Regions from separate parts of the Methylobacterium carpenticola genome, predicted to be linked through region 2. Evidence: predicted binding sites of a transcription regulator. Region 2 holds the regulator's gene; each other region holds the start of a gene.
The links. The regulator LexA, encoded in region 2, represses DNA repair genes until DNA is damaged. The targets are predictions, from matches to a motif close to TGTTCNNNNTGTGTTCNG.

Region 1: a site for LexA is predicted at 3,500-3,517, ahead of ACE101_RS27345 (trna delta -isopentenylpyrophosphate transferase). Genes of this name have one in related genera too.
Region 3: a site for LexA is predicted at 5,980-5,997, ahead of dnaE (DNA polymerase III subunit alpha). Genes of this name have one in related genera too.
Region 4: a site for LexA is predicted at 3,868-3,885, ahead of recA (recombinase RecA). Genes of this name have one in related genera too.

Annotation. Positions count from the first base shown of each region.
Region 1 covers NZ_JBHZEO010000001.1:5,905,651-5,912,935, reverse strand. Annotated here, with positions in the region: gene thrS (threonine--tRNA ligase) at 202-2,214, shown strand; gene ACE101_RS27355 (alkylphosphonate utilization protein) at 2,263-2,559, opposite strand; gene ACE101_RS27350 (hypothetical protein) at 2,742-3,419, opposite strand; gene ACE101_RS27345 (trna delta -isopentenylpyrophosphate transferase) at 3,770-4,489, shown strand; gene ACE101_RS27340 (response regulator) at 4,883-5,308, shown strand; gene ACE101_RS27335 (NepR family anti-sigma factor) at 5,668-5,877, shown strand; gene ACE101_RS27330 (alpha/beta hydrolase) at 6,046-7,263, shown strand.
Region 2 covers NZ_JBHZEO010000001.1:6,177,585-6,184,869, reverse strand. Annotated here, with positions in the region: gene map (type I methionyl aminopeptidase) at 1-151, opposite strand, end outside; gene ACE101_RS28660 (DUF456 domain-containing protein) at 294-614, opposite strand; gene ACE101_RS28655 (zinc-finger domain-containing protein) at 790-1,047, shown strand; gene ACE101_RS28650 (FAD-dependent monooxygenase) at 1,070-2,284, shown strand; tRNA gene ACE101_RS28645 (tRNA-Leu) at 2,319-2,404, shown strand; gene ACE101_RS28640 (hypothetical protein) at 2,613-2,972, shown strand; gene lexA (transcriptional repressor LexA) at 3,168-3,890, shown strand; gene ACE101_RS28630 (HD-GYP domain-containing protein) at 4,451-5,530, shown strand; gene ccoS (cbb3-type cytochrome oxidase assembly protein CcoS) at 5,574-5,711, opposite strand; gene ACE101_RS28620 (heavy metal translocating P-type ATPase) at 5,708-7,285, opposite strand, start outside.
Region 3 covers NZ_JBHZEO010000001.1:6,031,603-6,038,887, reverse strand. Annotated here, with positions in the region: gene tlpA (thiol:disulfide interchange protein TlpA) at 1-480, shown strand, start outside; gene nhaA (Na+/H+ antiporter NhaA) at 997-2,196, shown strand; gene dnaE (DNA polymerase III subunit alpha) at 2,244-5,720, opposite strand; gene ACE101_RS27940 (glutamate--cysteine ligase) at 6,217-7,285, shown strand, end outside.
Region 4 covers NZ_JBHZEO010000001.1:4,746,857-4,754,141, forward strand. Annotated here, with positions in the region: gene ACE101_RS22030 (NupC/NupG family nucleoside CNT transporter) at 1-582, opposite strand, end outside; gene ACE101_RS22035 (caspase family protein) at 823-3,747, shown strand; gene recA (recombinase RecA) at 3,944-5,035, shown strand; gene ACE101_RS22045 (MAPEG family protein) at 5,105-5,521, opposite strand; gene alaS (alanine--tRNA ligase) at 5,762-7,285, shown strand, end outside.

The DNA of each region.
Region 1 (7,285 bases), 270 kb from region 2:
TCGTCCGGACGACGGATCACCGACTCAATAATCTGATTTCAAGACAAAACCTTATTGCATCATATTCAGGCGCCGCTGCAAGCCTCTCTGACGCTGCGTCGCGCAGGCGCCCCTGGCCTTTTCCGGCGGCGCTGCTATGGAGGCGGCCCCATCCCATCCGCTTACCTGCACGGTGCGCAGGAGTGAGCCGCAGGAGCTTTCATGCCGATCCTGACATTCCCCGACGGCGCCACACGCGCCTACGACGACGCGGTCACCGGCCGCGCGGTGGTCGAAGGCATCGCCAAGTCGCTGGCCAAGCGCACGGTCGCGATGGCGCTCGACGGCACCGTCCACGATCTCGACGACCTGATCAGCCGCGACGCGCGCATCGAGTTCCTCGATCGCAGCGATCCGCGCGCCCTCGAACTGATCCGCCACGATTGCGCGCACGTGCTGGCGGAAGCCGTGCAGTCGCTCTGGCCCGAGACCCAGGTCACGATCGGCCCGGTCATCGAGAACGGCTTCTACTACGACTTCTACCGCGAGACCCCGTTCTCGCCGGACGACTTCGCCGCGATCGAGGCGCGGATGCGCGAGATCATCGCGCGGGACGCCCCCTTCACCAAGGAGGTCTGGAAGCGCGACGACGTGCGCGCCCTGTTCGCCGACAAGGGCGAGGCCTTCAAGGTCGAGCTGGTGGACGCGATCCCGGCGGGCGAGGACCTGAAGATCTACCGGCAGGGCGAGTGGTTCGACCTCTGCCGCGGCCCCCACATGACCTCGACGGGCAAGGTCGGCACGGCCTTCAAGCTGATGAAGGTGGCGGGCGCCTATTGGCGCGGCGATTCCACCAAGCCGATGCTGAGCCGCATCTACGGCACGGCCTGGGCCGCCCAGGCCGATCTCGACGCCTACCTGCACCGGCTTGAGGAGGCGGAGCGGCGCGACCATCGCCGCCTCGGCCGGGAGATGGACCTGTTCCACTTCCAGGAGGAGGGGCCGGGCGTCGTCTTCTGGCACCCGAAGGGCTGGACCCTGTTCCAGGAGCTGATCGCCTACATGCGGCGGCGCCTGAAGGCCGATTACCGCGAGGTCAACGCCCCCCAGATCCTCGACAAGGCCCTGTGGGAGACCTCGGGCCACTGGGACTGGTACCGGGAGAACATGTTCGTCACCAAGACCGAGGACGAGCGGGTCTTCGCGATCAAGCCGATGAACTGCCCGGGCCACGTGCAGATCTTCAAGCACGGCCTCAAATCCTACCGCGATCTACCGCTGCGGCTTGCGGAATTCGGCGCGGTGTCGCGCTACGAGCCCTCGGGCGCGCTGCACGGGCTGATGCGCGTGCGCGCCTTCACGCAGGACGATGCCCACGTCTTCTGCACCGAGGACCAGCTCGCCGCCGAGTGCCTGAAGATCAACGACCTGATCCTCTCGACCTACGCGGATTTCGGCTTCGACGAGATCGTCGTGAAGCTCTCGACGCGGCCCGAGAAGCGCGTCGGCTCGGACGCCCTCTGGGACCACGCCGAGGCGGTGATGACCCGCGTCCTCGCCGAGATCGAGGAGCAGTCCGGCGGGCGCATCCGCACGGCGATCAACCCGGGCGAGGGCGCCTTCTACGGCCCCAAATTCGAGTACGTGCTGCGCGATGCCATCGGCCGCGACTGGCAATGCGGCACCACGCAGGTGGACTTCAACCTGCCGGAGCGGTTCGGCGCCTTCTACGTCGATGCCGATGGGCAGAAGAAGACGCCCGTGATGGTCCACCGCGCCATCTGCGGCTCGATGGAGCGCTTCACCGGCATCCTGATCGAGCACTTCGCCGGCCATTTCCCGCTCTGGCTCGCGCCCCTGCAGGTCGTGGTGGCGACGATCACCAGCGACGCCGACCCCTATGCCCGCGACGTGCTGGCGGCGGCGGAGGCGGCGGGTCTGCGCGCCGAGGTCGATCTGCGCAACGAGAAGATCAACTACAAGGTCCGCGAGCACTCGCACGCCAAGGTGCCGGTGATGCTGGTGGTCGGGCGCCGCGAGGGCGAGGAGCGCACGGTCTCGATCCGGCGCCTCGGCAGCCAGCAGACCCGCACGCTGCCCCTCGACCAGGCGCTCGCCGATCTCGTCGCCGAGGCGACCGCCCCGGACCGGCGCCGCCGCGACGCGGTGACCGCGAGCGTGCCGAGCGAGGACGTCGCTCTCGACGCGCAGCACGGCGTGGCGGCGGCCCCCTGACCCCTGAATCCGGCCGCCGCGCATCGGTTGCGGCGGCCGGACCCGGGTTCAGCGCTTGCGCACGAATTCCGTGCGCAGAACGAGCCCCTTGATCGTGTCGTGGCGGCAGTCGATCTCCTCGGGGTTGTCCGTAAGCCGGATCGAGCGGATCACCGTGCCCTGCTTCAGGGTCTGGTTCGCGCCCTTGACCTTCAGGTCCTTGATCAGGGTCACGGAATCGCCGTCCGCGAGGATGTTCCCGGATGCGTCCCGCACCTGAACCGCCGCGGCGGCGGCCGCGAGTTCGCTGGCCGGCCGCCACTCGCCGGTCGCCTCGTCGTACACGTACTCGTCGTCATTCGCCATGTCGGTCTCCGTCGCGCGAACCTGGCACCTTCTCGCGGCCCTAGAGACAGGCGGCAAGAGCCCGGGTCCTCGACATTGCGATATTGTTCGCGCACTCCGCTCCGGACCGGCGGATATCCCGGATTCACCTGATCCGGGCCGTCGACGATCTCACGACAATGCCGCCGCGCTGCGGCGCAGCCTCAGAACCCGAACGGATCCGTGAAGGGCAGGGGCCGCCGACGCACCGGGGTCTCGGGCACGATCGGCCGGGTGATGTCGACGGCGAGCAATCCCTCGACCGCCAGCGCCAGCACCGCCGCGACGCCGTCCGCCGCGTTCTGGACCACCGCCGCGCACTCGACCAGCCGGCCGGTGCCGCTCTCGTCGAGATGGTGCAGGATCCGCACCCGGTCGCCCGCCGAGACGAAGGTGCGCCGGCAGGCCATCACCAGCCGCACCGTCGAGATGCGGGGCTCGGCCCGCAAAGTCGCCGCGCTCTCGATGACGAAGCGCCGGCCGTCCTCCGCCACCACCGGCTCCCCCGCCACGTAGGCGACCCGGAACGGATGGCGCGCGAGATCCGCCTCCGCCACCACGTCGATCAGCAGGCCCGGCTCGTCCGTGCGCGCCTGCTCGAAATCCGCCGCGTGCTCCACCACCTCGCCGCCCATCAGGAGGCGGGCGGGGGCCGGGGCGGCGCGCAGCGATTCCACCGCCGGGTCGAGGGCGGCGATCGCCAGGAAATCGGCCACGAGCGCCATGCGCGGCGCCGCGGGAAGCAGCGCGGGCGCCGCCCGCCGCCCGCCCCGCACCGCGCTGCGGCGGCTGCCCGGACGCTCGAGCAGGGAAGCGGAATCGTGCGGAAGGGGGGCGTTCATGGCCGGTCGGGACTCCGGAGGCACGGACGGGAACGGGCGCCGCTCGCGCGACTTGAAAAGATTTCGTCTGCTCGTCTTACAAGAACGATACGCGAACATCACCGATCCGGTCAACGCCTTCACAGTTCCTGATCCCGAACCTTGGCGGTTATGGTCTTCCGATCGAACCCGGATCGAGCGACGAAGCCGCTGCATAGGAGTCCGCAATGCGATATCGAGACGCGGATCTTCTTGATGAATGCCGGCAAAATCACTCGCTCTTCGAGAGCCGGCATGCTACAAGATCGACCGTGGAATCGGGGGCCTGAAGGGCCGCCGCAAGCCGCCTTCGAGCAGGTGAGATCGATCGCATGAGCGCAACGACCGACAAGCAGATCGCGGAGATCCTCGCGACCTACGGCGAGCCGCTGGCCGGCAATGTCTGGCGGGTGCAGGGAACCGCCGTGATCTACCACAAGGCCCTGGAGCGGATCGCCGCCCAGGCCCGCATCCGCTTCGACGCGCCGGTGATCGTTCGGGCCGAGCGGGACGAGGCCGTGATCCTCGTCACCGGCCACATGCCGGGCCCCGGCGGCGAGCGCGCGGAATGGTCGATCGGCGAGGCGCTGATCGGCGTGAACTACAAGATCGGCGGCCGGCAGCCGGCCTACGTCTACGCCATGGCCGAGAAGCGGGCGAAGGACCGCGTCATCCTCAAGCTGGTGGGCCTGCACGGCCTGCTCTACTCGGAGGACGAGGCCGACGAGTTCAAGGCCTCCCGCCCGGATCTCCAGCCGGCGGCGAAGACGAAGCCCATCCATGTGCCGGACCAGGAGGACGAGGCCGCGGAGGAGCCGGCCGAGGCCGCCAGCGCCGAATCCGGCCTCGCCGGCGAGGCCGATCTGAAGGCGCAGATCGACCGGGCGAAGAGCATCAATGCCGTGACCGACCTGATGCTCTCCCCGGAGACGCAGGCCCGGCTCTCCGCCATGGCTCCCGGCCTGCGCGACGAGGTGCGCGAGCACGCCAAGCAGCGGCTCGTCAGCCTCGGCTGGCCGGCCAAGACCCGCAAGGCGGCAGCGGCGGCCTGAAGCCGGACGCGCGCTCCAATCCGACCCGCAGGAGGAGGGCGGCCCGGCATTCGGGCCGCCCTTCGGTCGTTCGCACCCGTGCGCCCGCGCACGGCGCCAGGTCTGCGATTGGCCGAATCGTGAACGGGAATCCGCACCGGTCGCCTTGGCGTGAGCCCCCGGCCGACGCAAGATGGGTCCAAGGCAGGCGAACGGGCGGACAACACGCTGCGAAACGGGGTTGCGTCGAACGGGAATCGGCTCCGTCCCGGAGCCACGGGATCACGTGCCGGCGCACCCTTGATTCGGCACATCAAGGGCAAGATGATGCGCTGGTGGTCAAGCTTTCGTGAGCCCGCGCGGAGAAGCGTCCCGGGCGATGCAACCAGTGAACTGGACGCCCGTTCCATGCCTATGAGCGATACCGGCGGCGCGAAGCCACAACCCGTGATCCTGGTCGTTGAGGACGAGCCGGAGGAGCGTTTCCTGGCGGCGACGCTGCTGGAGGAGACGGGCTTCCGCGTCATCGAGGCGGACACCGCAGAGAAGGCTCTCGCAATCCTGCGCGAGCGGGGCGGGGAGGTGAACGTCGTGTTCTCCGACGTGCGCACCCCCGGGCCGATCGGGGGGTTCGAGCTCGCGCGGATCATCGGCGTGACCTGGCCGCGCGTGCACGTGCTGCTCACCTCCGGCGACGCGGGCGATCAGCCGAGCGATCTGCGCATGTCCGCCACCTTCATCCCCAAGCCCTGGCGGGCGCTCGACATCCTCACCTTGGTCGAGCAGGCGGCCGGCTATCACGGCGGGCGCTCGCCCGTCGGGGATGCGAGCGCGGGCTGAAACCGGCTCGGACGCACCTGGCGGGTCGCGCCGAGGCGGGACCGGCGCGGCAGGGCCTGCGCGGAACCATTCCCCTCTTTCGATCAGGATCCGATGGAACCGGCCGGCCGCGTACATCATCGCGCGCGGCGGCAGGATGTCCACAGGCAAGATTTCCAGAGGAACGGCGGGCGGGACCGCGCCGAAAGGTTAATTCGCGAAACGACCTGATCGGCCCTCTCGGCGCACGGCTTTACGCAACCCAGTCAATCCGGCCGCGTTGAGACTCGTGATTTGTTGAGACTTGCCGCTGCGAGATCCCGCGCCGGGATCCGCTTCCTTCCCGAAACCGGAGACGGGGCCCCGCCCGACGACGCGCCATGAAGCTGATCCCGAGCAACCATGCGGCCAGTTTCGGCCAGACGCACGCCACGGCGTCGTCGCTGGCGGATGCGCTGCTGCTCGCCAAACTCGGGCACGACCTGCGCACCCTCTACACGGACTTCGTCGACGAGCCCGTCCCCGAGGCCCTGAACCGGCTCGTGGCCCGCCTCGACGCCCTGGACGATGCGGGCCGCGACGGGGCGTGACCGCTGCGTCGCTGGTTGCACCCGCGACTGTACCGCTGGAGTGACAGAATCGCACCACCGTTGCCGCGGGGTCGATGACGTCTTGAGATTGCGTGCGATCTGGTGTCGGGTGGGTTCCGTCGACGGTCCGGTCCTCCGCCGGCAGCGTCCCGCCAGCCTCCCGGTCCCATGCGCCCCACGCTCCGCACCCTCCATGCCCTCCTGCTGACCCTCGGCCTCGCTGCCGGGGCAGGCGAGGCCGGCGCCGCGACGCCCCCCGCCCAGCCGAAGGACGGGCCGGGCGGCGCGGCCTACGCGGCGCAGAGCGTCGTCAAGCGGGCGCTCGGGCGCGCGGGTGCCGTGACCTTCGCGTTCTACGGCAACGGCGCCGCCCCCGCGGCGGGCCGCCCGGTCGTGGTGTTCCTGCACGCCTGGGGCGCCACCAACCCGCAATCCTACGGCTCCTGGATCGAGCACCTCGCGCGCGAGGGCTATCTCGTGCTGTTCCCCCGCTTCCAGGAGGTGAACCGCACCCGGCCCGCGGATGCGAGCGCCACCGCGGCCGCCCTGATCAAGGAGGCGCTCGACGGCCTCGCGGGCGATGCGGAGGCGAAGCCCGACCTCGCCCGGGTGGCGCTGATCGGCCATCTCGCCGGCGTGCCGATCGCCGCCAACATCGCGGCGCACGCGGCGGAGACCGGGCTGCCGGTGCCCAAGCTCGTCTTCGGCGCGATGCCGGGCGGCATCGCCCGGGACGACAAGTCCCGCGGCATCGCCCTGCACGACCTCGGCCGCATCGATCCGGCGACGCTCGTCATCACCATCATCGGCGACCGCGACGCGCGCGCCGCCGACATCGCCTCCCGGCGGCTGATGCGCGAGAGCACCGCCGTCACGCCCGAGCGCAAGCTCCTGATGCGGGCCCTCTCGGACGATCACGGCTTCCCGGCGCTCTCCGCCACCCTGGCCTCGCCCGCGGGGGTCAATGCCGCCTACGATGCCGGGGCGATCAAGCTGCCGCCCGAGCCGCCGAAGGACCCCAAGCAGAAGCCGCCGCCCTTCAAGTGGTCCGCCGACATGGCGCTGACCGGCGAGCAGACCACGCTGGTGGCGCAGATCAACGCCGCGGGCACCGACAGCCTCGACTACCTCGCCTACTGGAAGACATTCGACATGGCCGCGGCGGCCGCCTTCGCCGGTCAGGACGCCGCCTCCCTGAAGGCCAATTCCCGCTTCACCGACATGGAGCGGTGGAGCGACGGCTGGCCGGTGAAACGCCTCGCGGTCGAGACGCCGCGCCCCCCCGCGGAGCGGCCCGCCGCCACGGCGACGACCACAAAGCCCACCGCGCCGAAACCGGCCGAGGCGAAGCCGGGCGCCAAGCCCGCCGGCGCCCCGCGCCCCTGAGCGCACCCGGATGGGCTCGGCG
Region 2 (7,285 bases):
TGACGCCCGGCTCCACGGCCTCCATCAGGAGGTCGAGCGCCTCGGCGGTGAGGCGCCCGGCCTTGCGCATCGCCTCGAAGGCCTCCGGACCGTGAACCGGCGGTTCCTGACGGCGTCCGTCCTGGGCCGTCCTCTGCTCGTCACGACTCATGGAACCGGTTCCGGCTTGACTGGCGCGTGGGGTTGCGGATGTGACAGCGGGTTTAGGCGCTTCCGGCCCGGAAGCCAAGCGCGCTTCCGAGCGAGCCGGCGTTCCGGGGGAGCTGGACTGCGCCCATAGCGCCGCTTTTCCGTCAGCGCGGATTGACCCAGGCGGGGCTCGTCGCGGGGCTCGTCCGCTGCGCGACCCGGGCCGCGGGCGCGGGCCGTGCGGCCGTGATGCGGACCGCCCGGCGGCGGGCGTGGCGGCGGCGCGGCTTCGTGGACTCGCCCCAGGCGGCACCGACCAGGCCGCCCACCACCGCCCCGACCGGCCCGGCCACCACCGCTCCGGCGACGACCCCGGCCCCGGCGCCGAGGGCGGTGTTGCTCTGTGCGGACGCCGCCTGCGGCAGGACGAGCGCGGCGGCGAGCGCCATGCCGGCCAAGGCGGTGCCCGTGATCCCGATCCTCATCGAAAACCCCTGATCCCGTTCGTTCATCTGCGGTGTCTCGCGGGCCTCGTGGCGGCCGATTTCGGCCAAAGCGGGACGATGCGCGCCGGCAGGGCGACGACCGGCCCCCTAGGCGCCCCGTCCGCGAGGGGGTAGAGGGGGCGCGAGAGAGCCAAGCTCCAGCAGGATCCCCGCGATGGCAGACAAGGCGGTACCCCACTTCCACAACCAGGACGGCGTGCGCGTCATCCATGTGGGCTCCAAGGAGTTCATGTGCATCGGGGCGCTGCCGCCCTTCGACCATCCGCACGTGTTCCTCGACATGGGCGCGGAGAGCGAGATCATCTGCCAGTACTGCTCCACGCTGTACCGCTACCGCTCCGACCTGAAGCCCGGCACCGCCGACCCGGCCGCCTCCGTGTGGGACGACCGCGCCCGTCTAGCTGCCGAATAAGGTCTTGCCGCCGAACAAGGCCTTGCCGCCGAACAGGCCCGTCCCCGACCGGCCGGGCCTGCGGGTCGCGATCGCCGGGGCGGGCATCGGCGGCCTCACCGCGGCGCTCGCCCTCGCCGCGCGCGGCCACACGGTGACGCTCGCCGAGCGGCGCACGGCCTTCAGCGAGGTCGGCGCCGGCCTGCAGCTCTCGCCCAATGCGAGCCGGATCCTCACCGATCTCGGCCTCGGGCCGTCCCTGCGCCGGGTGGCGACTGAGCCGTCCGGCGTACGCATCCGCGCGCTCGCGAGCGGCCGGCAGATCGGCGAGGTGGCGCTCGGTGCGGCCATGCGCGAGCGCTTCGGCGCACCCTACCTCGTGATCCATCGCGCCGACCTGCAGACGATCCTCCTCGACGCGGTGCGCAGCCGGCCGGGCATCCGGCTCCTGGTCGGGCGCAGCGCCGCCGGCTTCGCCGAGACCCGGGAGGGCGCGAGCCTGACGGTGACGAGCGAGAGCGGACGCATCGAGACGCTCTCCGCCGACCTCGTCGTGGCGGCGGACGGGATCCGCTCGGCCCTGCGGGCGCATCTCGACCGCCGCCGGCTGATGCCGGTCGGGGAGGCGGCGTGGCGTGCCACCCTGCCGCGCGATCGCGCCCCGGCCGCCCTCCAGGGGGATGAGACCGGCCTCTGGCTCGGGCGCGGCCGGCACGTGGTGCATTACCCGGTCGCTGGCGGCGAGCGCATCAACCTCGTGGCCGTGCTGCCCCAGGCGGAGGAGGAGCCGGACTGGAGCGCTCCCGGCGATCCGGCGCGCCTGCGCGCCGCCTTCGCGGACGCGGCGGCCCCGCTCGCCGAACTCCTGCGCGTGCCGGATACGTGGCTGGTCTGGACCCTGGCGGACCGCCGGGTCGCCGCCCCGATGGCGCGCGGGCGCCTCGCTCTCCTGGGCGACGCCGCCCATCCGGTGATGCCGTATCTCGCGCAGGGGGCGGCGCTCGCGATCGAGGACGCGGCGGTGCTGGCGGCCTGCCTGTCGGATGGGGCCGTACCGGCCGCGCTCGCCGCCTACACGGCCGCGCGCGCGCCGCGCGCCCGGGCGATCCAATCGCAGGCGCGCCGCAACGGGCGGATCTACCACGCGGGCGGCGTGATGGCGGCGGGACGGGATCTCGTGATGGGCCGGCTCGGCCCCGCCCGGATGACCGAGCGCTACGCGTGGCTCTACGGCTGGCAGCCGGTTTCCGACGCTTGATCTTCCGCCCGTCGTCGGGGTAACCCGGGGCGGCGCGGACGTGGCGGAATCGGTAGACGCACGAGACTTAAAATCTTGCGACCTCTGGTCGTGCGGGTTCGAGTCCCGCCGTCCGCACCAGCCGTTCCGGGGGTGGCTGACCCGCGAGGGCCGGCAGCGGCACGAGCAAAACCGCCGGTTACACAAAGAGATGGCCAACGACACGGCTTGCGTAGCTCCGAGCCGGGTGCCGTGCTAGGCTCGGTGACGGGAGAGATCCGAGACCAGCCGGGGTGGCGTGATGGATGTCGGCGCACTTCTCGCAGATGTCCGCCGCTGGATCGTCGCCATGGAGATGCGGTCGGCGGCCCAGGCCGCCCGGGTGACCGCCCTGAATCGCGCCGGCGCGGATGCGACGGAGGCCGAACGCCAGCTCTGGCTGTCGATCGACGCGTTGACGGTGCTGCGCGTCGAGCTGTGGGCGCTCCAGGGCGCTCAGGGCGCCGCCGCACCTGCACGGGCCACCGACGAGGATCGCGAGTTGCTCAGCCAGGCGGTCGCGGACGCGGAGGCGCGCCGCGCCATGCGCGACCTGGCGCTGGGCTTCGACGCCGAGGAGGATCTGCGCCTGCTGCGGAACCTCGACGAGGAACTCGTCGCCCTCGTCCGCGCCCGGATCCGGCTTCAGGACCTTCAAGCCGAGTCCTGACCGGCCCGCAAGGGGCGCATATCCGGCTCGCTGCCGTTCGACCGGAGGTCACGGCAGCGAGGCTTGGCAGGCTCCGGATCGAAGAACTCCCACCGCTCCGGCCCGGTACACCCGCTTGCGGAACACTTGAGGAACGCCTAACATGTTCGCGATTTGTTTCGTATCGCGCACCGGCGCAGGCGATGAGAATATCCCATGCTCACCCGTAAGCAGTTGGACCTGCTCCGCTTCATCCAGCAGCGGATGCGCGAGACCGGCGTCCCGCCGTCCTTCGACGAGATGAAGGACGCCCTCGACCTCAAGTCCAAATCCGGCATCCACCGGCTGATCACCGCCCTGGAGGAGCGCGGCTTCCTGCGGCGCCTGCCGAACCGGGCCCGCGCCATCGAGGTGATCCGCATCCCGGATGCGGTGGCGGCCCAGTCGGCCGAGGTGGTGCGCTTCACGCCGAGCGTGGTGGAGGGCGGCCGGGCCGGCGCGCCTGCGGCCAAGCCCGCTCCGATCACAGCCTCGTTCGTGCCCGACGATGGCGGGCGCTCGGTGAGCATCCCGGTGATGGGGCGGATCGCCGCCGGTACGCCGATCTCGGCGATCCAGAGCCAGAGCCGCGTGGTGGCGATGTCGCCGGACTTCCTGGCCGGCGGCGAGCATTACGCGCTCGAGGTGCGCGGCGATTCGATGGTTGAGGCCGGGATCCTCGACGGGGATCTCGTGGTCATCCGCCGTCAGGACACCGCGAATACCGGCGACATCGTGGTGGCCCTGATCGACGACGAGGAGGCCACCCTCAAGCGCCTGCGCCGCCGCGGCTCCTCCATCGCCCTTGAGGCGGCGAACCCGGCCTACGAGACCCGGGTGCTCGGTCCGGACCGCGTCCGCATCCAGGGCCGCCTCGTCAGCCTCATCCGCAAGTACTGAGCGCGCCCCGGGCCTGCGGCCGCCCTCCAGATCGCGACCTCCGGCGATCCGGGCGCTCGAAGTGCAGGGTCGCGTGAGCGGACCTCCTCGAGCAGCCCGGACAAGGGCCGAAGCCGGCTCCGCGGGCATCCCGGCCGGCGAGATCCCGACGCACCCGGACCTGCTCGCCCGCGTTCAAAGCCGTCGATCCGGTCATGGATGAATGCATTGACGTTGAGAGATTCCGCTCGCGGTGAGCAATCCCGTGATCAAGGATACTCAACGGCATCGGCACATCGGGAAACACCGCCGCAAGCGAGCGGTATGGGAGCCGCCACGCGTTGAACCTGGCCGGCGATGAGGCCACGCCATGGCTCGGCAGACATTGCTCGGGCCGATGATGCGATGGTGGCGCAGACGGTCTTACGAGGACTGCGCGGCGACGGCGCTGTTTCAACAGTTTCAGGCAGTCGACCGCATTTCCCAAACGGAATGTTTAACCCGTCTGATGAAGACTCCGATCGCGAGCGGTGAGAGGCTTGGTGCTGCGCCCGCGTCGGAAGGACCAGCCGGGATACGCCATGCGGGACGAGTTCATCCTGCTGATCACCGACAGAGCGAGCGAGATCAGCGATCTCGCGGCCGCCTTCGCGCGTCTTCTGCCCTGCATCGCGCTGCTCCCGGGCGAGGGCCTGCCGCTGGGTCGGTGCCGGGCGGTCGTCCTCGACCTCGCCCCCGGCAACCCGTCAGCCATGGCGGGAATCCTGTCGGCCGTGACCGGCATGCGCGCCCGCGGCACGCCGTGCCTCTGCCTCGCCCGGGATCTCCGGCCGCATTCCATCGCGCAGGCCCAGGCCCTCGGGGCGAGCCAGGTGCTCCCTGCCTCCACCCCGATCGCCGACCTCGTGACGGCCCTGCTCACGCTCCTGCGGATCGACGCGATGGCTCGCGCGGCCGAGCCGCTCCGGGCGGTCCGTGACCAGGCGGTGGAAGCCAAGGCCCGCGTCACGCGCATCTTTCGGGCCGCCACGGAGGGCGAAGCGCTGAGCCAGGACGACGTCGAGACCGGGACGCGGATCATCCTCGACGCCATGGCCGATAGCGGGATCCGGGTGTGGCTCGATACGATCTGGGCTCACGAGATCGGGGTCTACCAGCACTCCCTCGGCGTCGCCGGGTATGCCTGCGCCTTCGCCGTCCAGCTCGGCTTCCGGCGCCGCGATCAGGAGCGGCTGGTGCGGGCCGCGCTTCTCCACGACATCGGCAAGGCCCGCATCCCCCGGGCCATCCTCAACAAGCCGGCGGCGCTCTCCGGCGAGGAGATGGCCGTGATGAGGGCGCATCCGGCAATCGGCGCGGAGCTGCTGGCCGATCAGGGCGGCTTCGATCCCGAGATCCTCGACGTGGTGCGGCATCATCACGAGATGCTCGACGGCTCCGGCTACCCGGATGGGCTGCGCGGGGCGCAGATCAGCGACATCGTCCGACTCGCGACGATCTGCGACATCTACTCGGCGCTTACCGAGCGGCGGCCCTACCGGGCGCCGATGGCGGCCGCCGAAGCCTGGGCGGTGATGGAGCGGATGGGCCCGAAGCTCGACAGGCCGCTCCTCGCGGCCTTCCGCCCGATCGCCGCGAGCCTCGCGGCGGACGACCTCTGAGCGGCATCGTCGGCAGCCGGGAAGCGCCCGGCGAGGAAGGGCCTCAATCGTCGGCGAGCATCCGGTGCTCGGCGCCGTCGATGTCCTCGTACTGGCCGTTCCGCAGGGCCCAGAGGAAGGCGCAGAGCCCCATCCCGCCGAGGAGGAGGGCGAGCGGGATCATCAGGACGAGGACGTTCATCGGCGTGCGGCCTCCGGCAGGGCCGGCGCGCGGCGGGCCCGCAGGGCATTGAGCGTGACCACGACGGAGGAGCCCGACATGGCGAGCGCGGCGATCAGCGGCGTCAGCAGACCGGCCGCCGCGAGCGGGATCGCCGCCGCGTTGTAGGCCGCCGAGAACCACAGGTTCTGCAGCATCAGCCGCCGGGCCGTGCGGCCGATGCGCAGGGCGGCAAGGACGGGGCTGAGACCGCGGCCGAGGAACAGCGCGTCGGCCGCCGCCTGGCTCACATGCGCCGCCGTGACCGGCGAGACCGAGGCGTGGGCGGCGGCGAGCGCGGGCGCATCGTTGATCCCGTCGCCCACCATCAGCACGCGACGCCCATCGCGCGCCAGCGCCGCGATGCGGGCGATCTTGTCCTGGGGCGTGAGGCCGCCCTGCCACTCGGCGACGTCGAGGGCCCCCGCGACGGCCGCGACCGCCTCGGGCCGGTCGCCGGAGAGGATCAGAACCCGGTAGCGCGCCGCCCGCAGCGCCCGCAGGACGGCGTGGGCGTCGGGACGCAGGGCCTGCCGCACCCGGAAGACCACGGGGGCCGCCTCTCCCACCCGCATGCAGATCGCCGAGGCGCCGTGATCCCGGGCCAGGGCCTCGGCCGCCTCGGTCTCGGCCTCGCAGAAGCGGGGGGAGCCGAGGCGCACGGGCACCCCGTCGATGCGGGCGCGCACGCCGAGCCCCGCCGCCTCCTCCGCATCGGGGCAGGGCAGGGCGTCCGGCACGGCGGCGGCGAGCGCCATGGCCATGGGGTGCCGGCTCGACCGTGCGAGCCGGGCCGCGAGCGCGAGCTGGGCCGGATCGCAATGACCCGCCAGGACCGGCTCGGGCAGGGTGAGGGTCCCGGTCTTGTCGAAGACGACGGTGTCGATGGCGGCGAAGCGCTCCAGAGCGTCGCCGCCGTTGAGCAGCACGCCCTCGCGGAACAGGGCTCCCGCGGCCACCACCTGCACGGCCGGAATCGCCAGCCCGAGGGCGCAGGGGCAGGTGATGATGAGCACCGCCACGGCGGCGAGGAGCGCCGCGTGAAGTCCGGCGCCCGCCGCGAGCCAGCCCGCCAGGGTGAGGAGCGCCGCCGCGTGGACCACCGGCACGTAGAGGCGCGTCGCCCGGTCGGCGAGCACCAGGGCGCGGGACTTCACCTCCAGCGCCCGGCGCATCAGCCCCTCGACCTCGTCGAGGAGCGTGCCCATGCCGGCCGCCGTCACCCGCACGGTGAGCGCTCCGCTCGCATTGAGCGAGCCGGCATGGACCGTATCGCCGGGCTCCGCGGCCACGGGCGCCGTCTCGCCGGTGACGAGGCTGCGGTCGAGCTCGGAGCGCCCCTGCACCACGGTGCCGTCCACCGGCACCCGCTCGCCCGGGCGCACCAGCACCATCGCGCCGAGGGCGAGATCGGCGAGCGGCACATCCCGCACCGTTCCGTCGGCTTCGATCCGGGCGGCGGTCTCCGCGCGCAAAGCCGCGAGATTCTCGGCGAGCGTCTGCGTGCGGCGGCGCATGACCTGATCGAGCACCCGGCCGATCAGCAGGAAGAACAG
Region 3 (7,285 bases), 150 kb from region 2:
GCCCGCGGCGAGGTCGCCGCGCTCCAGGTCGATCCCGCCCCGCAACCCGCGCCGGCCCTGGCCTTCACGGGTCCGGACGGCAAGCCGCGTAGCCTCGACGACCTCAAGGGCCGCACCGTGCTCCTGAACCTGTGGGCGACGTGGTGCGCGCCCTGCAAGGCCGAGATGCCCGCCCTCGACCGACTTCAGGCGGCCCTCGGGAGCAGCGATTTCGAGGTGGTGGCCCTCAACGTCGACACCCGCAACCTCGACAAGCCGCTGACCTGGATGAAGGAGAACCGGATCGAGCGGCTCGCCTACTATTCCGATTCCGCGGGCGGCGTGCTGCCGGTGTTGCAGAAGAGCGGGGCGGTGGTCGGTCTGCCGACGACGCTCCTGATCGACAGGGCCGGCTGCGAGATCGGCGTGATGAAGGGCCCGGCCGAATGGGCGAGCGAGGACGCGCTCAAGCTGGTACGGGCGGCGCTCGGGGCGGGGTAACCCCTGCCGGCGCCCGGAGGGGACGCTTCCCTGGGGGCGCCTGGAAGCCCTCGTGTGCCCAGCTCAGACCGTCACCGGGCCGGGTCTTCCCGCCGGCCCCGGACATCCGATCGCCCCGGGCGTCGATCGACAGGCGCTCGCCTATCGACAGCCGGCTGACCTCCGCCGCATCGAGCGGGGCGGGCATCTTGACGCCCGGGAGAGCGCGGAACCCGTCGACCACGAACACGCGATCGGAGAATCCCTGCGTCCTGCGCGCCTTGCAGGACCTTCACCGTCCGGGCGTCCGCCTGGTCGGCCTGAACGATCACCATCTGTTCCATGTCCGGCCTGCGAGACGCCGCCCGGGAGACGCAAGCTCAAGTGTCCGGCTGACAAGCCGGGAGTGCTAAGGACGCGCGTCGCGCCGTGACGGCCGATCGCGCTCGGCGAGAATGGTCCGGCACGGGAAAGCGCCGCTCGTCGGCCCGTGCTCTGTCGTTGAACGCACTCTGGATTCCTGGCAGGGCCCGCATCATGACCGCCCCGTCCCGCATCCGCCGCGTCCCGCGCCCGCTCTCCGCCCTGCGCAGTCTCCTCGCCAGCAGCGCGGGCGGCGGCGTCGTGCTGATGGCGAGCGCCTTGCTCGCGCTGATCGTCGCCAATGGCCCGCTCGGGGAGACATACGCCCACGCGCTCCACGCCGAGATCGGGCCCCTGAGCCTGCTCCACTGGATCAACGACGGGCTGATGGCGGTGTTCTTCCTGCTGGTCGGGCTGGAGATCAAGCGCGAGTTCCTGGACGGGGGCCTGCGCACGTGGCCGGACCGGGCCCTGCCCGGCATCGCGGCGCTCGGCGGCATGATCGCCCCGGCGCTGGTCTACGTCGCCCTCAACTGGCACACGCCCGCGACCCTCCGGGGCTGGGCGATCCCCGCCGCCACCGACATCGCCTTCGCGCTCGGCGTGCTGGCGCTCCTCGGCGCGCGGGCACCGGTCTCGCTCAAGATCTTCCTCACCGCGCTCGCCATCCTGGACGATCTCGGCGCGGTGCTGATCATCGCCGTGTTCTACACCGCCGACCTGTCCTGGCCGATGCTGGGGCTCGCGGCCGGCATCCTGGCGATGCTCTTCACCCTCAACCGGGTCGGGTCACGGCGGCTCGGGCCCTACCTCATCCTCGGCGCGGCGCTCTGGCTGGTGGTGCTGCGCTCGGGGCTCCACGCGACGGTGGCGGGCGTGCTGCTCGCGCTCGCGATTCCCTGCCGCCCGAGCCCGGGCCGCCCGGACGACACCCACTCGCCCCTGCACGCGCTGGAGCACGCGCTCCAGCCCCTCGTCGCCTACGCCGTCGTGCCGATCTTCGGCTTCGCCAATGCGGGCGTGTCGCTGACGGGGCTCGGCCTCGGCGTGCTCCTCGCCCCGGTGACGCTCGGCGTCGCGCTCGGCCTGTTCGTCGGCAAGCAGATCGGGGTGTTCGGCGGGGTCTGGCTCGCGGTGCGGACCGGGCTCGCGAAGAAGCCCGCCGGCGCCACTTGGCAGCACGTCTACGGGGTGGCGCTGCTCTGCGGTATCGGCTTCACCATGAGCCTGTTCATCGGGGCGCTCGCCTTCGCGTCCCGTCCGGATCTCGAAGCCGAGACCAAGCTCGGCGTGCTCGTGGGCTCCCTGCTCTCGTCGCTCGCCGGAGCGCTGGTGCTGTCGCTCGCGGCGAGGAAGGTGCCGGCCGCGGAGTAGCTGGTCCCCCGCGTCTCAACCTCCGCCAAGCGAGAAGCGAGGGGCGCTCAGTTCACCTCCACCTGCACCACCCCGGGCACCGCCCGCAGGGCGCCCGCGACCTGGGGCGTCGCCTGGTAGCGGTCCCGCAACCGCACCTCGACCTCGCGCTCGCCGCCGTCGAGGATGAGGATCAGCGAGACCTCGCCCTCGCCGCGCACGGTCAGGCGCTGCTGCACGCTGGCGATGGGGCGCTCGTCGCGCAGGTAGATCCGCATGCCCTTCTGATGGCGGGCGACCGCCTGGTCGAGGGGTTCGCAGGTCTGGATGCGGGCGCGCACGTCCTCGCCCTCGGCGCTCGCCTGGAGCTGCAGGGCCAGGGCCCGGCCGGGCTCGAGGAGTTCGCGGTACTGTTGCAGCCCTTCCGAGAACACGATCGCCTCGAAATGGCCGGTCTGGTCCGAGAGGTTGACGATGCCGATCTTGTTGCCGGTCTTGGTGCGCCGCTCCGAGCGGTCGAGCACGGTGGCGGCGACGCGCCCCACGCTGTTGCCCGCCCGCACCGAGCGGCAGAACTCCACCCAGGTCTGGACGCGGAGCTTCCTGAGCAGGTCGCCGTACTCGTCGAGGGGATGGCCCGACAGGAAGAAGCCGACCGCCTCGTACTCCTTCTTCAACCGGTCGGCCGCCGGCCAGGGATCGTAGGCGGGGATGCGCAGGGCCACATCCGCGGCGGCGACGCCGCCGAACATGTCGGTCATGCCCACCGACTCGGCCTCGATCGCTCCCTGGGCGAGGCGCATCATCGGCTCGACCGCCGCGAAGGCCCGGGCCCGGTCGGGCTCGATCTCGTCGAGGGCGCCGGCGCCGACCAGGCTCTCCAGCGTGCGCTTGTTGACGAGGCGCGGGTTGAGGCGGCGGGCGAAATCGCCGAGGTCCCGGAACGGCCGGTCGCCGCGCGCCTGGACGATCGCCTCCACGGCCGAGCGCCCCACACCCTTGATGGCCGCGAGCGCGTAGCGGATCGTGCCGTCATGCACCTCGAAGGTGACGCCGGAGCGGTTCACCGAGGGCGGCTCGACCTTGATGTCGAGGCGCTGCGCGTCCTGGCGCAGCTCGGCGAGCTTGTCGGTGTCGTCGAGGTCCTGGGACATCGAGGCCGCCAGGAACTCGACGGGGTAGTTCGCCTTCAGGTAGGCGGTCTGATAGGTGATCAGCGCGTAGGCCGCCGCGTGCGACTTGTTGAAGCCGTAATCGGCGAACTTGGCGAGCAGGTCGAAGATCTCGTTGGCCTTGGCCTTGTCGAGGCCGCGCTCCATCGCGCCCTTGAGGAAACGGTCGCGCTGGGCGTCCATCTCCGCCTTGATCTTCTTGCCCATGGCGCGGCGCAGGAGGTCGGCGTCGCCCAGCGAGTAGCCGGCGAGCACCTTGGCCACCTCCATCACCTGCTCCTGGTAGACGATGATGCCGAAGGTCTCGGCCAGGATCGGCTCCAGCTTGGTGTGGGGGTACCACGCGGCCTCGTTGCCGGCATCGCGCCCGAGCTTGCGCTCGCAATAGACCGGGATGTTGGCCATCGGGCCCGGCCGGTAGAGGGCGACGAGGGCGATCAGATCCTCGAAGCGGTCGGCGCACATCTCGACGAGCGCCTTGCGCATGCCCGCCGATTCCACCTGGAACACGCCCACCACCTCGCCCTTGCGCAAGCGCTCGTAGGTGCGCGCGTCGTCGATGGGCACGGCGGCGAGGTCGATCTCGATCCCGCGCTGCTTGAGCAGGTCGGTGGCGCCGCGCAGCACCGTCAGGGTCTTGAGGCCCAGGAAGTCGAACTTCACGAGGCCGGCCTGCTCCACCCACTTCATGTTGAACTGGGTGACGCGCATGCCCGTCTTCGGGTCTCGGTAGAGCGGCACCAGCTCCTCGAGGGGCCGGTCGCCGATCACCACGCCCGCCGCGTGGGTGGAGGCGTGCCGGTGCAGCCCCTCCAGCTTCTTGGCGATCTCCATCAGCCGGGCGACCACCGGCTCCTCCTCCATGGCGCTCTGGAGCCGCGGCTCGCCCTCGATCGCCTGGGCCAGGGTGACGGGGTTGGCCGGGTTCTGCGGGACGAGCTTGGTGAGCTTGTCGACCTGCCCGTAGGGCATCTCCAGCACGCGGCCGACGTCGCGCAGCACGCCGCGGGCGAGCAGGGTGCCGAAGGTGATGATCTGCGCCACCTGCCGCTCGCCGTAGCGGCTCTGCACGTACTCGATGACGCGCTCGCGCCCGACCACGCAGAAATCGATGTCGAAATCCGGCATCGAGACGCGCTCGGGGTTGAGGAAGCGCTCGAACAGCAGGCCGAAGCGGAGCGGATCGAGGTCGGTGATGAGGAGCGACCACGCCACCAGCGAACCCGCGCCCGAGCCGCGGCCCGGCCCGACCGGAATGTCGTTCGCCTTGGCCCACTTGATGAAGTCCGAGACGATCAGGAAGTAGCCCGGGAATTTCATCTTGGTGATGATGCCGATCTCGTAGGCGAGACGGTCCCGGTAATGCTGCTCGGTGAGCCCCTCGGCGGGGCCCGCCTGGGCGAGGCGGCGCTCCAGCCCGGCCTCCGCTTGGCGCTTCAGCTCGCCCGCCTCGTCGAGAAACTCGGCGGCCTCGGCGGGGGCGCTCCCGGCCGGCAGGCCGAAGCTCGGCAGGATCGGCTTGCGGGTGCGCACCCGGTAGGCGCAGCGCATCGCGATCTCGACCGTCGCCGCGAGGGCGTCCGGCAGGTCGCGGAACAGCTCGGCCATGCTCGCGCGGGTCTTGAAGGCGTGGCGCGGCGTCAGCCGGCGGCGCTTCTCGTCCGAGACGATGCGCCCCTCGGCGATGGCGAGCAGCGCGTCGTGCGCCTCGTAATCCTCCGGCTTGGCGAAGAACGGCTCGTTGGTGGCGACGAGGGGCAGCCCGTGCCGGTCGGCGAGCGCGATCAGCTCCGCCTCCACCGCCCGCTCGTCGGGCAGGCCGTGGCGCTGGATCTCCACGTAGAGGTGATCCTCGCCGAAGGCCTCCACGAGCCGCGCGAGGCGCGAGGCGGCGTGCTCCGGCCGCGCCGCCCGCAGGCACGAATCGAGCGGGCCGGTGAAGCCGCCGGTGAGCGCGATCAGGCCCGGGGCGCAGTCCTTCAGGGCCTCCACCGGCACCCGGGGCGATTCGCCGAGGGGCCCGTCGAAATAGGCGAGGCTCGCGAGCTTCAGGAGGTGGCCGTAGCCGGTCTCGTCACGCGCGAGCAGCACGAGGTTCGGCAGGGGCGGCGGCCCGCCGCGCTGGCCCGGCTCCGGCACCTCGAACTGCACCGAGAGCTGGATGCCGGCGATCGGCTGGATGCCACTGCCCGCCGCCTTCTCGGAGAATTCGAGGGCGCCGAACAGGTTGTTGGTGTCGGTGAGCGCGAGCGCCGGCTGCCGGTCGGCCGTCGCCGCCTTGACGAGGTCGCCGATCTTCAGCGCCCCCTCCAGCAGCGAGTAGGAGGAGTGGGTGTGGAGGTGAACGAAACCGACGTCCTTGAGCACCCGCACGCGCCGTTCTCCGTCTCGCACGGCCGGAGAGACGCCCGGCCGGGCCGCGAACGTTTGCAGCAGCGCTTGCCGGAGTCACGCCACACCGGGGCGGGATTCACAGGCTCTTCGCACGAGCGCTCAATGCAGTGGCGCCAGCGCCACGGCCCAGAAGGCCACCGCGCCGGCCAGAAGCCCCATCGCGGCGATCTCCGTGACTCCGAGGAGGACTTTGCGTAGGATCATGGGAGCAGCCTTCGTTCGCTGTCGGGACCATGTTTGTTCGCTTTCCGTTCGCAGTCAAAGGGGGCTGCACGGCGATCCGGTCCTGCGGTAAACGATCGGTGAACAACCGGCGATCGATCGCGCGCGATCGGAACTGAAGCGGCCGCATCGGACGCTGCGTTGCGGCGCCGGGAGCGGCGGCCTATCTAAGCGCGACCGTTTCGGTGGAGCGGCGCGGGCCCCGCGCCCTTCGCCCGCCGGATCCAGAGAACAACCGACGACGAGGTGGCGCATGGCGCGCGACGAGTCCGACGCGACCCCGCTCACCACGCGGGACGCACTGATCGAGTGGTTCGCGCAAGGCGAGAAGCCGAAGGACGCCTTCCTCATCGGCACCGAGCACGAGAAGGTGCCGTTCTACCGCGCCGACCTCGCGCCCGTGCCCTACGAGGGCGAGCGAGGCATCGGCGCGCTCCTCGACGGCGTGCAGCGGGCGACCGGCTGGGAACCGATCATCGATGCGGGGCGGGTGATCGGGCTCGCGGCGGCCGAGGGCGGCGGCGCGATCTCCATCGAGCCCGGCGGCCAGTTCGAGCTCTCCGGCGCGCCGCTGCCCGACGTGCACGCGACCAGCCTCGAACTCGCCCAGCACCTCGACGCGGCGCGCGCGGCCGCCGACCCGCTCGGCATCGGCTTCCTCACCCTCGGCATGAGCCCGAAATGGACGCGGGGCGAGACGCCCGTGATGCCGAAGAGCCGCTACCGCATCATGCAGGCCTACATGCCGAAGGTCGGAACCCTCGGCCTCGACATGATGCTGCGCACCGCCACCGTGCAGGTGAACCTCGATTTCGCCTCGGAGGCCGATATGGTGCGCAAGATGCGCGTCGGCCTCGCCCTGCAGCCGGTCGCCACCGCCCTGTTCGCCAACTCCCCCTTCACCGACGGGCGGCCGAACGGGTTCCTGTCGCGGCGCTCCGAGATCTGGCGCCACACCGATCCCGACCGCACCGGCATGCTGCCGCGGGCCTTCGAGCCCGGCTTCGGCTACGAGGCCTATGCGGACTGGCTCCTCGACATGCCGATGTATTTCGTGAAGCGGGGCGAGACCTACCACGACGTCAGCGGCGCCTCCTTCCGCGACCTGATGGAGGGGCGGCTCGCCGCCCTGCCGGGCGAGCGCGCGACCCGCTCCGACTGGGCGAACCACGCCTCGACCGCCTTTCCGGAGGTGCGCCTGAAGCGCTTCCTGGAGATGCGCGGGGCCGATGTCGGCGATCCGGGCATGATCGCCGCCCAGGCGGCCTTCTGGGTCGGGCTCCTCTACGACGACGCGGCCCTCGACGGCGCCCTCGACCTGA
Region 4 (7,285 bases), 1.4 Mb from region 2:
GTAGCCGGCCAGGATCGAGCCCGCCGTGGAGGCCGCCCCGCTCGACATCACGGCGAACAGCTCGGATCCGGTCAGGAGCGGCAGGAAGGGGCGCAACGCCACCGCGATCTCGCTCTGGCCGATGGCGATGGTGATCACGGCGGAGAAGGTCTCGATCCGCGAGGTCCCGATGAGGCGCCGCAGCCCCGCCCCGATCCCGCGGGCGAGCGCCTGCATGATCCCGAAGTGATAGAGCACGCCGATCAGCGCCGAGACGTAGACGATCTGCGGCAGCACCCGGAAGGCGAGCACGAAGCCGCCATTGCCGAACATCTCGAACATCTTCGGCTCGACGAGGCCGCCGAACAGGAAGGCCGCCCCGCGATCGCCATAGGCCAGCACCGCGCCCACCGCCTCGGCGGCGACGGTGAGGACGCGCCGCCCGAGGGGCACGAACAGGATCAGGGCCCCGAGCGCGATCTGGATCGTCAGCGCCGAGAGCACCACCCGCGGGCGGATCGCCCGCCGGTTCGTGGAGAACAGCACCGCGACGCCGATCAGGACGGCGAGGCTGAGCGCGCAGTGAAGGATTCTGTCGGCCATCCGGGATCCTGTATCCGCCCCCGCAGGGATTTCGGAACCGTGGTTTGCGGCTCGCCGTCGAGACCCTGCTCCGAAGCGAGGAGCGCAGCCGGCAAGGCCTCGGCCGACGCGGCCCCGCTCGAGGACAGCAAGGGCGATGCCGCTGACGCAGCATCCCGGCCGGTTCATTCAGGCGGAGTTCACCCAGCGCCGCCCGTATTGCACCGGTATGCATCCCGCTACAGCAGGGAGAGGACTCCGATGGCGCAGGCCGCACGGATCATCGCGCTGATGCTGGCCGCGCTCGCGGCCCTGCTGCCGGCTCCGGCCGGCGCGGCTCCAGCCGAGACCCGGATCGCCCTGGTGATCGGCAACGGCGCCTACGAGGCCGGCGCGCTGCCCACCGCCGCCAACGATGCGGGCCTCGTCGCGCAGACCCTGCAGGCGGCGGGGTTCGACGTGGTCGGCGCCCGCGACCTCGACGAGGACGGCCTGCGCCGGGCACTGCGGGACTTCACCGACAAGGCGGCGGCCGCCGGGCCGGACGCGGTCGCCTTCGTCTACATTGCGGGCTACGGCCTGCAACTCGACGGCGAGACCTACGTCGCGCCCGTCGATGCGCGGATCGGCACCGCCTCCGACGTGCCGCTGCGGGCCCTGCGGATCTCGGACTACGCCAAGCGCCTCGCGGCGCTGCCGCTCAAGGCGCGCTTCCTCGTGCTCGACGCCGCCCACAGGGCGCCCTTCCGCCTGACGGGCGATCCGCTCGCGGGCGGGCTTGCCCTCACGGAGGCAGAGCCGGGCTCCCTCGTGGCCTTCAACGCCGCACCCGGCACCATCGGCCCGGAGGAGCAGGGCCCCTACGGCGCCTATGCGCGCGCCCTCGTCGAGATGATGCGCGAGGGCGGCCTGACACCGAACGACCTGTTCGAGCGGGTCCGCCTGCGGGTGAGCGAGACCACGGGCGGAGCCGAGATGCCCTGGCACAGCGCCCATATCGACGCGCCCTTCGTGTTCTTCGAGCGGGCGCCGGACGCGCCCCCGCTCGCGGCCCAGGTGGCGGCGATGGACAGCCGGAAGCCCGTCGGCGAACTCGGCCCCCGGACGGCCTTCGCGCGCTGCGTCGCCCGCGACACCCTTGCCGGCTACGAGGAATTCCTCGGGGCCTATCCGCGGGATCCCCTCGCCAAGCGCGTGCGGGCCATCGTCGCGGCCCGGCGCGAGGCGCTGATCTGGCGTCGCTCGCGCCTCGCCGACACGCCGGACGCCTACTGGTCCTATCTCGACCGCTATCCGCGCGGCCCCCACGGCTTCGACGCGCGCCGCCGCCTGCGGCAGCTCGCGGCCGCCGCCGAGCCGCCGCCGCACTTCGCCGCCCTCGCCTACGACGTGCCGCCGCCCCCGCCCGAGGAGGTGGTCTATGTCGAGCGGCCCGTCCTCGTTCTCGACGACCCGGATTACGATCTGCCCCCTCCCCCGCCGCCGGTCTATCTGCCGCCGCGACCGGCCTACATCGTCGATCTGCCGCCGCCGCCGCCCGTGGTGGAGGAATACGCCCTGCCGACGCCCGCCTTCGTGCCCGTCCCGGCCTATGTCCGGCCGCCCCAGGCGGTCGCGGCGCCGCCCGGCAACGTGATCTACGAGCACATGCACGACACCACGGTGATCGAGCAGATCAACGCCGCCAACGCGGCGCCGGCCCGCGGCGGAATCTCCGGCACCACGATCGCGGCCGGCGTGGCGGGCGCGGCGCTCGGCGCCGTCGCCGCCCGCGTGGCGCTGCCGCCCTCGCTGTCCCGGAAGGCCGCCCTGCGCCCGAGCCTGCCGTCCGCTCCCGGCAGCCAAGCACCCGCTCCGGGCGGCCAAGCCGTCCCCCCGACCGGTCAGCCGGCATCCGGCTTTTCCGGACAGCCGAACCCCGGCGTCCCGGGCCAGCCGGGCCCGGCCGCCCAGCCCGCCGGGCGCCCGGTCGGCCTCACCGGTCAGCCCCTGCCGAGCCAGTCCCCACCCGGCCAGCCCGGCGCACCGGCTCCGCAGGCGGCCCGGCCGCCGGGAGCCCCGCTGCCGGGATTCGCGCCGGCCGCGCCGCAGGGAGGACGCCCGGCCGCCCCCGCCGCGGCACCGGGCCAGCCGGCCGGCCAGGCGGGCCCGGGAGGACCGCCCGCGGCGCAGCAGGCCGGGCGACCGAACGCCCCGGAGCAAGCCCTGCCGGCTCCGAACCCGCCGGCCCAGCCGGCCGCCGGACAGGCTCCACCCGCTCAGCAAGCCGGGCGTCCGGCGCCGACGCCGGCCCCGACGCCGCAGGCGGCACGGCCGAACGCCCCGGGCCAAGCGCTGCCGGTGCCGAATCCGCCGGCCCAGCCGGCAACGCGGCCGAACCCGGCCGCCATCGCGCCGGCCCCGGTCCCGGGTCAACCTGCCCGGCAGGCCGGGCATCCGGCCCCGACAGCGCCGGCCGCCTCGCCACAGGCGGCGCGGCCGAACACTCCGGGACAGCCCCTGCCCGCGCCGACTCCGCAAGCGCCGCATCCGAACCCGCCCGCGGCCGCTCCGGCGCAAGCGTCGCCGCCTCAGCAGGCGGGACACCCCTCTCCGTCGGCGTCGCCCGCCGCGGTGCCCAGCCAAACCGCCGCGCCCGCCAGGCCCGGGCAGCCGATCCCCGCACCGGCTCCGCAAGCCGGACGCCCGGCCCAGCCCGGCCCCGCAGCCCTGCGTCCCGCTACGCCCCTCGCCCTGGCGCCCCGCGCCCAGGACGACGCCACCCGTCGGCAGCAGATGATGCAGGAGCAGGCCCAGCGGGCGGCGGCTCAGCGCCAGCAGGAGGCCGCCCGCCAGCAACAGGCAGCCCAGGCGGCACGCCAACAGCAGCAGATGATGCAGCAACAGGCCGCTCAGCAGGCCGCGGCCCGCCAGCAGGCAGCCGCCCAGGCCGCCCGGCAGCAGCAGATGCAGCAACAGATGATGATGCAGCGCCAGCAGCAGGCCCAACAGGCGGCCGCCGCGGCCCAACGCCAGCAGCAGGCCGCCCAGCAGGCCGCGGCCCGCCAGCAGGCAGCCGCTCAGGCGGCACGGCAGCAGCAGATGATGCAGCAGCGCCCGCAGCCGGCGGCGCCCCATCCGGGACCGGGAGCGCAGCCCGGAGCCGGGCGGTCCTGCGGCCATCCGGGCCAGCCGCCCTGCCGCTGAGCGCGAGCGGGGCCGGATCGCAGTCCCGGTCCCGCCCCTCCCGGGCCGCTCACGCCCCGCAGGTCACCTGCGCCAAACCGCCCATCGTGCCGAAGTTCTCCCCAGCCACCCTTGCCGAATGAGAACAAAACAAGTACATGCAGAGGACCGCGCGCATTGAGAATCCCTCCGACCCCGTGCCATAAGGACCGTTCAGATGGCTCAGTCCTCGCTGCGACTGGTGGAAAACCCGACCATGGATAAAGACAAGTCGAAGGCGATCGATGCCGCGCTCGCCCAGATCGAGCGCGCCTTCGGCAAGGGCTCGATCATGCGCCTGGGCAAGGGCGACAAGGTGCAGGAGGTCGAGACCATTTCCACCGGCTCGCTGGGGCTCGACATCGCGCTCGGCGTCGGCGGCCTGCCGCGCGGGCGGGTGATCGAGATCTACGGCCCGGAATCCTCGGGCAAGACGACGCTCGCGCTGCACACGATCGCCGAGGCCCAGAAGAAGGGCGGCGTCTGCGCCTTCGTGGATGCCGAGCACGCGCTCGATCCGGTCTATGCCCGCAAGCTCGGGGTGAACCTCGACGACCTGCTGATCTCGCAGCCCGATACCGGCGAGCAGGCCCTGGAGATCACCGACACGCTGGTGCGCTCGGGCGCCATCGACGTGCTGGTGGTCGATTCGGTGGCCGCGCTGACGCCGCGCGCCGAGATCGAGGGCGAGATGGGCGACCAGCAGCCGGGCCTCCAGGCCCGCCTGATGAGCCAGGCCCTGCGCAAGCTCACGGGCTCGATCTCGCGCTCGAACTGCATGGTGATCTTCATCAACCAGATCCGGATGAAGATCGGCGTGATGTACGGGAGCCCCGAGACCACAACGGGCGGCAACGCGCTGAAGTTCTACGCCTCGGTCCGCCTCGACATCCGCCGCGTCTCGACCCTGAAGGACCGCGACGAGCCGATCGGCAACAGCGTCCGGGTCAAGGTCGTCAAGAACAAGGTGGCGCCGCCCTTCAAGCAGGTCGAGTTCGACATCATGTTCGGCGAGGGCGTGTCGAAGGTCGGCGAGCTGATCGACCTCGGCGTGAAGGCCGGCATCGTCGAGAAGTCGGGAGCGTGGTTCTCCTACGACAGCCAGCGCCTCGGCCAGGGCCGCGAGAACTCCAAGGGCTTCCTGCGCGACAATCCCGACATCGCCAACCGCATCGAGATGGCGATCCGCCAGAACATGGGCCTCGTCGCCGACAAGATCCTCGAGAACGCGGTTCCGACCGCCGATGATCTGGACGAGGGCGACGCCTGATCCGCGCGCGATCGACAGCGTCCGAGGCCCGCCGCGAGACATCGCGGCGGGCCTCGTCGTGCCGGGGGTTCAGCGCACGAAGGGGCCGATCTTGGTGAACAGCCCCACGAACACGAAGGCGATCCCGACCATCGCCACGCCCCAGATCAGCGTGCGGATCATCGGGATGCCGAAGCCGTAGACCGGCAGGTAGACGAGCCGCGCCCAGAAGTAGAGATGAGACCCCAGCACCACCGCCGTGTTGTGCCGGCCGATCGCCGCCGCCGCGAGCACCAGGGTGGCGAAGAGCGGGAAGGTCTCGAAGAAGTTCTTCGAGGCCCGCTCCAGCCGGCCCGCCGCCCCGGTGACCGGCGTCTGCGTCTCCCGGTTGCCCGCCGCCCAGGTCAGGCCGCCCCGCTGCGTCAGCCCGGCGGCGGAAGCCGCCACGATGTGTGCGAAGCCGAGCAGCACCGCATAGGCGAGGAGGCGGATCTCGATCGGCATCATGGGCGAATCTCCAGCAGGCCCGGCGGCTTGGCCGTCCCTTGGCCGCCCGATCCGACATAGCGGAGGCCGCCGCCTCGACACGGGGGGGCCGCGTGACTAAGACAGCGGGCGCGAGCCCTTCCGTGCTCCTCACGCAACCTCCGTCGCCGGCTCCGCTCCGGGCGCGGGCGGGCGTTCCGTGAGCGGCACTCCGGGCCGAGCCCTTCTCGCCCGTCACCCAACCGCACGAGTCTTCACCCGATGAGCGGCGTCAACGAGATCCGGTCGACCTTCCTCGACTACTTCGCCAAGCACGGCCACGACATCGTGGCGTCCTCGCCGCTGGTCCCGCGCAACGACCCGACCCTGATGTTCACGAACGCCGGCATGGTGCAGTTCAAGAACGTCTTCACCGGCGTGGAGAAGCGGCCCTACCAGCGCGCGGTCACGGCGCAGAAATGCGTGCGCGCCGGCGGCAAGCACAACGACCTCGACAACGTCGGCTACACGGCGCGCCACCACACCTTCTTCGAGATGCTCGGCAATTTCTCGTTCGGCGACTATTTCAAGCCGCTGGCGATCGAGTTGGCCTGGAACCTCGTGACGAAGGAGTTCGGGATCGACAAGGAGCGCCTGCTGGTCACGGTCTACGCGGACGACGAGGACGCGGCGGCCCTGTGGCGCAAGATCGCGGGCTTCTCCGACGACCGCATCATCCGCATCGGCACCTCCGACAACTTCTGGCAGATGGGCGATACCGGCCCCTGCGGGCCGTGCTCGGAGATCTTCATCGACCAGGGCCCGGAGCTGTGGGGCGGCCCGCCCGGCAGCCCGGACGAGGACGGCGACCGCTTCCTCGAATTCTGGAACCTCGTGTTCATGCAGTACGAGCAGATCGAGCCGGGCAACCGGCTCAGCCTGCCGCGGCCCTCGATCGACACCGGCATGGGCCTGGAGCGCATGGCGGCGATCCTCCAGGGCGTGAAGAGCAACTACGACACCGACCTGTTCCGCAGCCTGATCGATGCGGTCGCCCATCAGGTCGGCCGTCCGCCCGAGGGGGCGCAGACCGCCTCCTACCGGGTCATCGCCGACCACCTGCGCGCCGCCTCGTTCCTCGTCGCCGACGGCGTGCTGCCGGGCAACGAGGGCCGCGGCTACGTGCTGCGCCGGATCATGCGCCGGGCCATGCGCCATGCCCAGCTGCTCGGCGCCCGCGACCCGATGATGTACCGCCTCGTGCCGGTGCTGGTGCGCGAGATGGGCCAGGCCTATCCGGAGCTGGTGCGCGCCGAGGCGCTGATCAGCGAGACGCTGCGCCTGGAGGAGACCCGCTTCCGCCGGACCCTGGAGCGTGGCCTCTCGATCCTCGACGCCGAGACCCGCGACCTCTCGGAGGGGCAGAAGCTCTCGGGCGAGACCGCGTTCACCCTCTACGACACCTACGGCTTCCCCCTCGACCTGACGCAGGACGCGCTCAAGTCCCGCGGCATCGGCGTCGACACCGAGGGCTTCAGCGCCGCCATGGAGCGCCAGCGCGCCGCGGCCCGCGCCGCGTGGTCGGGATCGGGCGAGGCCGCCACCGAGACCCTGTGGTTCGCGCTGCGCGAGCGCGTGGGCGCCACCGAGTTCCTCGGCTACGAGGCGGAGACCGCGGAGGGCGTGGTCACCGCGCTGGTGAAGGGCGGCGTCGAGGTCGAGGCGCTGGAGACCGGCGAGGACGGCCTCCTCGTGGTGAGCCAGACGCCGTTCTACGGCGAATCGGGCGGCCAGGTCGGCGACACG